DNA from 2 places in the Bradyrhizobium sp. CCBAU 45321 genome. Region 2 is predicted to be linked to the other one. Evidence: predicted binding sites of a transcription regulator. Region 2 holds the regulator's gene; the other holds the start of a gene.
What was found. Region 2 encodes LexA, which represses DNA repair genes until DNA is damaged. Its sites were predicted from a motif close to TGTTCNNNNTGTGTTCNG; they were not measured.
Positions count from the first base shown of each region.

Region 1: the regulator LexA is predicted to act here: its motif matches at 2,143-2,160, upstream of ACM43_RS06575 (ribonuclease T2).

Region 1 is NZ_LFKZ01000017.1:129,296-133,854, reverse strand. Features, by position in the region: gene ACM43_RS06585 (cold-shock protein) at 1-63, opposite strand, end outside; gene ACM43_RS06580 (23S rRNA (adenine(2030)-N(6))-methyltransferase RlmJ) at 355-1,215, opposite strand; gene ACM43_RS06575 (ribonuclease T2) at 1,402-2,094, opposite strand; gene ACM43_RS06570 (hypothetical protein) at 2,217-2,627, opposite strand; gene ACM43_RS06565 (hypothetical protein) at 2,862-3,158, shown strand; gene ACM43_RS06560 (DUF3617 domain-containing protein) at 3,203-3,733, shown strand; gene ACM43_RS06555 (ATP-binding protein) at 3,801-4,559, opposite strand, start outside.
Region 2 is NZ_LFKZ01000014.1:42,546-47,104, reverse strand. Features, by position in the region: gene ACM43_RS01895 (molybdopterin molybdotransferase MoeA) at 28-1,236, shown strand; gene lexA (transcriptional repressor LexA) at 1,413-2,114, shown strand; gene ACM43_RS01885 (hypothetical protein) at 2,500-2,934, shown strand; gene ACM43_RS01880 (GAF domain-containing protein) at 3,152-4,093, shown strand; gene ACM43_RS01875 (ComEC/Rec2 family competence protein) at 4,100-4,559, opposite strand, start outside.

The sequences.
Region 1 (4,559 bases), on a different contig from region 2:
AGGCTTGATGAAGCCGTAGCCGCGCTCGCCGTTGAAGAACTTGACCGTTCCCGTCATGGCCATCGGGAAACTCCCCCTCATTGCTCCTCCGTCGCGACGCAGACTCACGTCGCGACATGACCGGGCCTTACGGAGCCCGGGAGCTGGCCATCCTTGGACGGACCTGATCGGTCCGGCGGGATCTTTCTTAGGGCCTTCACTCCGCCGCAACCATTCGCGGAAGCGGAACGTAAAGCCAGTCACGGAAATAGCATAATACGGTTCTTTGCAGATTGACTACCGGTCCTGCATATTTTTCCCAAGAATGCCGGAGTGTTACGGCTTGGCGTTACGGCTTGGCGTCAATGCTTGGCGTCAAGGCTTGGGCACCTCCAGCCGGAATCTGGCAGCACCGCCCTGGCCGAGCGGTATTTCCAGCTCCGGCAGAATGGTCTTGAGCTCGCCGTGCAGCGTGTAGGGCGGGTTGACGATCAAGAGACCGGTGGAGGTGAGGGCGGCGCTGTCGGCTTGCGGCGCGACGCTGAATTCGAGGCGCAGGCATTTTCCGGGCGGCTTTGCTGCAGCTGCGAGCCGCGCCACGGTTTGTGCCAGCGTGTCGGTGGCGCGCCGGTTCTTGGCGGGATACCAGATTACGTAGATACCGGTCGGCCATTTCGCGAACGCTGCCGAGAAGGCTTCGCCGAGCCGCTCGAACTCGTCCTTGGCCTCGAAGGGCGGATCGATCAGCACGAGGCCACGCCGCTCCTTCGGCGGCACGAAGGCCGGCAGCGCCACCCAGCCGTCGAGATCGACTACGCGGGCCTGCTCGTCGCGGCGCAGCGCATCGATCAGCGCTTTCCGGGCCTTCGGCTCGAGCTCGCAGGCGACGAGCCGGTCCTGCGGCCTGAGCAGGCCGCGCGCGATCAACGGCGAGCCCGGATAGGCCTTGAGCTCCCCCTTCGGATTGAAGGCGCGGACGATGTCGAGATAGGGCTTCGTCAGCGCTGCGCTCTCGTTCGACAGGCGCGCCTGCAGCAGCCGCGCGATGCCGGTCAGCCATTCGCCGCCGCGGCGCGCCTCGTCGCTGTCGAGATCGTAGAGGCCGGCGCCGGCATGGGTGTCGATGACGCGGAACGCTGCCGGCTTGTCCTGCAGATAAGTGAGGATGCGCGCCAGCACGATGTGCTTGATGACATCGGCGAAGCTGCCGGCGTGGAAAGCGTGGCGGTAGTTCATGGCAAGAGCACTACGCCACGCGATGGCTTGAGCAAAGAGGCACGATCACGTGTCCCGGACGCGGTGCAGCGTGTAACGCTGCGCCGCTGAGCCGGGACCCAGCTCTTCGCGAAAGGCCCCGGATCAGCAGCGCACCACGCCGCTGTTCGCGGCGCATTGCGCTGCATCCGGGGCACGAGAGCGTGCCTACCCGCCCCTGATCGGCGGCATCGTCACCTGGTCGCGGCGGCAGGCGCGGCGCTCGATCTCGTCGCAGGCGCGGAATTGCAGGTCCTTGCTGAGGCAGATGCGGACCTCTGACAGCCGTGTCCGGTTGCAGGTGACCGAGACGGCGGCACTGCTGAGACCCGGATTGGCCTTGATGAAGGCCTCCTCGACCTCCGCGGGCGCGACGGTCTTGGCCTGCGCCAGATCGAGATATTCGGGCGGGATCTTGATCGCAGCGCGCGCCTTGCGGATCATCTCGAAATAGCCGCGGCCCTCGAGCCCGGAGCAGGTGCCGTGCTTGTCCCATTCGTTGAAGATCAGGCCCGGCGCTGGCATCAGGTCGAGCATCGAGGAAACGATATTGCGGTTCAGCCGCGGCGCCGGCCGCTGGCAATATTCGGGGAAGCCGTTTTCATATTGCGGCCACAGCCCATGCACCACGAAGGCGTAGGGCCGTCCGCTGCATTGCATCTGGGACCGTCCGCCGCGTTCGGCGGCCTCCTCGCAGAACGAGGGCGACCACGATAGCGCCAGCACATAGAAGTCGAACTCGCCGGGTGCGTTCTGCCGCTTGTCCTGCGCCTTCGCACCGCCCGCGAGGGTGGCCAACCCCGCAGCAAGAGTGAGCGAGATCATCAAACGGGACAACGAACGCAATCTGAAGTGAAACATGGCGACGCCCCTCAACTAGACTGTGCACACACAAGCCTAGCAGGCGATGGGAACATTTCAAGAACAAAATTGGGGCGGCAGTCATCGGCTGGCTGATCAGCCCGAATCCGCCGCTGTTGGGGTCAGGGCTTGGCGGCGCGGCAGGCCGGATTGTAGGCCCAGTTGCGATCCACTCCAACGACGCACCATTCGACACCGTTGCCGTAGGAGGCAAAGCCGCCATCCTCGATGATCGAGAAATGCACCTTGCGCGCCTTGCCGTCATTGAGCATGGCCTCACCGGTGCAATAGCGGCGCGGAATGTTGTCAGACTGCCAGGGCCGGAACGCGGTCTCGCGAACGGCGGAGAAACCGGTGATCTGCAACGAAGAATTCCAGAACGTGTATTCCTTTTCGGCGAACTCGTGCACGATCCTCGGCAGAGCCCAGTCGCAAGGGGCGACGGCACCGTCATAGCGCGGCCCACTCAGCCAGAAATTCAGCTCCAGCGGGTTGGCGGCCCTGGCCTCGCCGAGCGACAGCGCTCCGAACATGAGACCGAGCACGGCAGCAAAGCGGAGCGATTTCTGGGAGGGGGCGGGCATGGTCAATCCGGACAGCTAAGGTCTTGCGAAGGCCGGACGGTGCCGCGAAGGTTGGGGGAGGTCAAGTGCAGCGCGGCAACACTTCGCAAGGACTTGACCAAGTGTCGCGGCCAACAGGGGTTCGGTTCTTTTCAGGTGCCTCCCGGCACCGTAGACTGGCGCCAGCCAATTGGAGTGACGGGAATGCGAATCATTGCGGCCGCGGGCCTTCTTGCCAGTCTGATTGTCTCGGGCATGGCGAGCCAGTCGGCGCGCGCCGATTACGTGCCGCCGTTCAAGGGCAACGACACCGGCGGCATCATCGCCTATTCGATGGCGACCCGGGTCGATGCGCGCCAGGTCGCGGTCGATCACTGCGCCCGCTACGGCAAGGTCGCGAAATTCCTGGCCGTGCAGGGCTATGAGGGCGGCTACATCTCGTTCTCGTGCCGCTGGGTGCCCTATGGCGCCGCCGACCGGCCGATCCGCACGCTGTACTGAGCGCTGTCGCAAGGCCGTACTTCTCTCAGCCGGGAGCTTTCCTCATGACGCGCAAACTCGCTTTGCTCGGCTCGATGCTTTGCCTCGCATTGTCAGCGAGCAGCGCCGGCGCCGACGAACTGCCGCTGCGCAAGGCCGGACTTTGGGAGATGAAGCTGGTCACATCGGGCTCGCCCGTGCCCGAGATGACCATGCAGCACTGCACCGACGAGACCGTCGACAAGGAGATGAGCAACAACGTCTCCCCGATGGCCAAGCAGATCTGCGCCAAGCAGGAGATCAAGAAGACCGCGACCGGCTATGTCAGCGATTCCGAGTGCAGCGTCGCCGGCGTCAGCACGACCTCGCATGCCGAGATCACCGGCGACTTCAACTCGGCCTACACGGTGAAGACCACTTCGCACGCCAAAGGCGGCGTTGCCGGCACGGCCGGGCGCGATAGCACCACGACGCTGCAGGCCAAGTGGCTCGGGGCCTGCAAGCCGGATCAGAAGCCCGGTGACATCGTCATGCCCGGCGGCTTCAAGATGAACACGCGCGACATGGACAAGCTGAAGGCGCTGCTGCCGAAGTAGGTGTGCTCGCCGCGCGGTCGGTGCGCTCCCTCGCCCCGTTCTTGCGGGGAGAGGTGGAGTAAGCCACCTACACCGGTATCCGCACGCTCGCCCTCAATCCCCCCATCGGGCTGTCACCCAGCGTGATGTCGCCGCCGTGCGAGCGGGCGATGTCGCGGGCGATCGCGAGGCCAAGGCCGGTGCCGCCTTCATCCTGGTTGCGGGCGTTGTCCAGCCGCAGGAACGGCTTGAACACCTCTTCGCGCAAGTGGGCGGGAATGCCCGGGCCGTCGTCATCGACGGTGACGGTCAAATAACGGTGATCGCGCTGGCCGGTGATGGCGATGTTCTTGCCGTAGCGCGCTGCGTTGGTGACGAGGTTGGCGAGGCAGCGCTTGAACGAAGCCGGCTTCACCGTCACCACGGGCAGGCCGTTGAAGGCGACGGTCGCGGTATGGCCGTGGCGTTCGGCATCGCTGCGCAGCTCTTCGAGTGCCTGCGCCATATCGGTCGGCTGCGACTGTTCGCCGGAATCGCCGCGCGCGAAGGCGAGGTAATCCTCCAGCATCATCGACATCTCGTCGACGTCCTTGCGCATGCCCTCGAGCTCGGGACTGTCGCCGATCAGTGCCAGCTCGAGCTTGAAGCGGGTCAGGATGGTGCGCAGATCGTGGCTGACGCCGGCGAGCATCGCGGTGCGCTGCTCCATCGTGCGCTCGATGCGCGACTTCATCTCCAGGAAGGCGACCGCCGCGCGCCGCACCTCGCGCGCGCCGCGCGGTCTGAAGTTCGGCGCCTCGCGGCCCTTGCCGAAGCTTTCTGCGGCGTCGGCAAGCCGCAGGATCGG
Region 2 (4,559 bases):
ACTGATGTGCTCAGCAGGAGTTCGCCCGTGGCCCTGATGCCGGTTTCTGACGCGCTTGCCGCGGTGTTGGCCGGCGTCGAGCCGCTGGCTGAACAGATGGTTTGCCTCGACGAGGCCTACCATCGTGTGCTCGCCCGCGATGTCGCGGCGCGGCGCACGCAGCCGCCGGAGGCGATGTCGGCGATGGACGGCTATGCCGTGCGCACGGCGGACGCGGCATACGATTCGAGGTTGACCGTCGTCGGTGAGGTCGCGGCGGGCCGGCCGTTCGCGGGAAGCGTCGGCCCCGGCGAAGCCGTGCGGATCTTCACCGGCGGCGTCGTTCCCGACGGCGCCGATGCCGTCGTGATCCAGGAGGACACGGCTGCCGACGGCAAACATGTCACGATCAAGGAAGCCGCCATTTTCGGCCGGCACATCCGCCCTGCAGGCGTCGACTTCCGCGAAGGAGACGTGCTGCTGCGCAAGGGAATCCGTCTCACCGAGCGCGATCTCGCCCTTGCCGCCGGAATGAATCATCCGCATCTCGCCGTCATCCGCCGCCCGAGGGTTGCCGTTCTCGCCACCGGCGACGAGCTCGTGATGCCAGGCACCACGCCTGGTCGTGGCCAGATCGTCTATTCCAACGGCTATGCCCTGCATGCGCTCGCCCGCAGCGAGGGCGCCGAGACCATCGACCTCGGAATTGCCGCCGATACGCTGGAGGCGACGTCCGCCGGCATCCGCAGCGCGCGCGAGAGCGGCGCCGACATCCTGATCACGACCGGCGGTGCGTCGGTCGGCGACCACGACCTGGTCCAGCAGGCGCTCAAGGGCGAAGGCATCGCGATGGCGTTCTGGAAGATCGCGATTCGGCCCGGCAAGCCGATGATGCACGGTCGACTAGGCGCGATGCGCGTGATCGGCCTGCCCGGCAATCCCGTGTCGTCCTACGTGTGCGCCTTCCTGTTCATGGTGCCCTTGATTCGCGCCCTGTCGGGCCGTTCAGCGATTCATCATCAGCGCGAGCGCGCCGTGCTGGGCCGCGATCTCGCCGCCAACGACCAGCGCGAGGATTATCTGCGTGCGCGGCTGGAGGTGCGCGACGACGGCACGCGCGTCGCCCTTCCCGTCAGCCATCAGGACTCCTCCCTGCTTGCGAATCTCGCTGCGGCACAGGTACTTCTCGTGCGTGCACCGTTCGCGCCGAAGGCCGAGGCAGGGACGCCTTGCGAGGTGCTCCGGCTGCCCGTCTGAGCCGCCCAGCCACACGCATTCCGCGAGTTTGGCCGCGTTCACCATAAATTAAGCAGTTGCGGAACACATATCGAACATATAGTGTCCGTTCATGATTTGTTTCGAGGATGTAGCGGCTTATTGCCGACTTCATCGTCTCGGAATCGAACGACATCAACCGGGGGACTTTGGTCGAGATGTTGACGCGCAAACAATACGAGCTTCTGCGGTTCATCAGCGAGCGTCTGAAGGAAAGCGGCGTGCCGCCGTCCTTCGACGAGATGAAGGATGCGCTCGACCTGCGCTCGAAGTCAGGCATCCATCGCCTGATCACTGCGCTCGAGGAGCGCGGCTTCATTCGCCGCCTGCCCAACCGTGCCCGTGCCATCGAGGTGATCAAGCTGCCCGAGCTCCAGGCCGCCGCCGGCAATCGCCGCGGCTTCACCCCGAGCGTCATCGAGGGCAATCTCGGCAAGGTGCGCGCGAGCTCCAGCCCGCCCGCGGACGAGGGCGAGCGCCCGGTCGCGGTGCCCGTGATGGGCCGCATCGCCGCCGGCACGCCGATCGAGGCACTGCAGACCCGCAGCCACACCATCAGCGTGCCGCCGGACATGCTCGGCTCGGGCGAGCACTACGCGCTCGAAGTGCGCGGCGATTCGATGGTCGAGGCCGGCATCCTCGACGGCGACATGGCGCTGATCCAGCGCAACGAGACCGCAAATACCGGCGACATCGTGGTGGCATTGATCGACGACGAGGAGGCCACGCTCAAGCGCTTCCGCCGCCGCGGCGCCTCGATCGCGCTCGAGCCCGCCAATGCCGCCTACGAGGTCCGCATTCTTCCGCCGAACCGCGTGAAGATCCAGGGCAAGTTGATCGGGCTTTACCGGAAGTACTGATACCGGAAGTCTCAAGCGCCGCGCGCGCTTCGATCGGCATCGGCGATCCAGGATCGGAGCGGATACTTGTCCGCTCCGGCTGGACGGTTTCTCTGGTTCTGCGCCGGCTGTCCGGTCCATCTTCCCGCGCGACATTCGCCCGCGCAGGCGCGCAGCCATTTCTGCTTCGCCGGTAGAGTTGTGCCGGCAGTGCTGATAGCTCCGGCCGAATGCAAGGACGCGAGGTTTGTTCCTATCGAATCCGGGAAAGATAATGTGATCGCGTGCTGCGAACGCGAGCCGCAGATTTGCCCATAACCGAGCAGAGCGTTGTATGCTTCCACTCTGATAGAGGCCTGCGCCTCGAAAGAGACGCGGGTCGCTATCCCAGCATGAGGAGCACCCGATGTGTGACTACAGCTTGCATGCCGTCGCGACGCGCCCCGCCGTAGTCGGCGAGACGATCGTCACGACAACCTTCCGCGGCACCTCGACGCGCGGCTTCGCTTCTGAAGCCGATCCCTCCGTCGCGGTCTGTCTGCTGCCGGGAACGGAGCTCGCTTTCGCCGACGACGTCCGCTACGACAACCGCTGGATCTGGACGCGCACCGTGAACTCTCGCGTCGGCAAGTTCGGCAAGATCGACCCGCACATTCCCGATCGCCATCATGACGCGATCGAATTTCCCGACGGCAAATATGTGCTGGTGACGCAGCTCGTCGAAGGCCAGCGCGCGACCGTGCTGCAATTGCCGGTGACGCAGCCGGCCCCCGAGCGCGAGCACAAGCCGCAGACCGTCGCCGACACGCGGCCCACGATCACGCGCCTGCCGATCGGCTGACGCCCTTCGGCCGAAAGGCCGAGCCCGGGATTGAAATTGCCGTCGCCGGCCGAGGCCGGCGAGCCCGGTGGGTTTTTGTTTCAGGACATTCGATCGGCGAGCCCGCCGCCGCGCCTCGTCGCCGCATGAAGTTTGGGCCGTCCTGCCTGAATTTTGAACGTTCGCTCCGCAGCCAAATGACCGATGCTGCAGTGGCTTGAGGCGGCGGACAGGCTCGATGAAGACCTTCATTCGCGTCGTTGAACTCTGGGTACCCGACCGGACGCGCATGCGGCTGGAATTCGGCGGCGGCCTCTACGACGAAGGGCTGTCCGCGTTCAAGGCCGTCAGCGAAGAGCTGCACTTCGGATATGACGAGGGACTTCCAGGCAAGGCCTGGGCCTGTGGCCACCCCGTCATCCTCACGAAATTCGCCAACTCCTATTTCAAGCGGACCGATCAGGCCGCTGCGGCCGGCCTCACCTGCGGCGTGGCGGTGCCGGTGTTCGCGGGCGAATTCCTGCAAGCCGTGCTGGTGCTGTTCTGCGGCGACGACGAGGCGCACGTCGGCGCGATCGAACTCTGGCACAACGATCCTGATCTCTCGCATGAGATGGGGCTCGTCGATGGCTATTACGGCACCGCGGACATGTTCGAATTCAACTCCCGCCACACCAGATTTCCGCGCGGCTTCGGCCTGCCCGGACGCACCTGGAAGGCGGGCCTGCCACTGATCATCAAGGACTTGCACGACGCCAAGAGCTTCTTGCGCTGGGAGGACGCCGCCAAGGTCGGGATCAATCTCGGCGTCGGCGTGCCCTACGGAACCGGTACCGACCAGACCTGGGTTCTGACATTCCTGTCCGCGCAGGCAACGCCGATTGCACGACGCTTCGAGATCTGGGTCCCGAACGAGGACCGTTCGGCGCTGGTCTTTCGCGCCGGCGATTGCAGCGCACAGACCGACCTCGCCGCACGCTATGCGGCGCAGTCCATCGCCAGGGGCGAAGGCAGCATCGGCGGCGCCTGGGCCGCCGGCATGCCCGCGCTCAACGACGATCTCACCCGTGACGGCTCGATAGCCGGCTCCGAAGCCTGCGCAGCCGGGCTGAGCCGAATGGTGGCCCTGCCGGTCATCGGCAACGGAAGGCTTGACGCCGTGCTGGCCTGGTATTTGTGATCCGCGTCAATCGTCGGCCTGCAAGTCGGCCTCCGATGGCGTTGCGTCCCGGCTGCGGGGCACGGCCGCCTTCGGCACCAGGCTGCCGTCGAAATCCCCCTCGCCGGCGCCGGCAGGCAGCCAGGGACGGCTTGCCCCTCTCGCTCTCACCGCCTGCACCGAAAAACCCTCTCCGCTTCGCGTCAGAGCCAGTGCGCCCTGACTGGCAAGACGCGCCCGATCGACCACCATCGCCGCGCAATCGGACGGCGCGGGCCGCGCCGTCACCACCAGCGCGGCGCGGCTGCAATCATCGGCCAGCGCGTCGATGCGCGTCGCCAACGCGATCAGTCGTCCGTCCGCGAGCGGCGCCACGCAGCCGGACTCGTCACACGACACCCCGCTCGCCATCGAGGCGTTACCGGCATCGCGCGGATCGGCATCGGCAGCCAACCACTCCTTCAGCAGGAAGCTGTCCTTGCTGGCG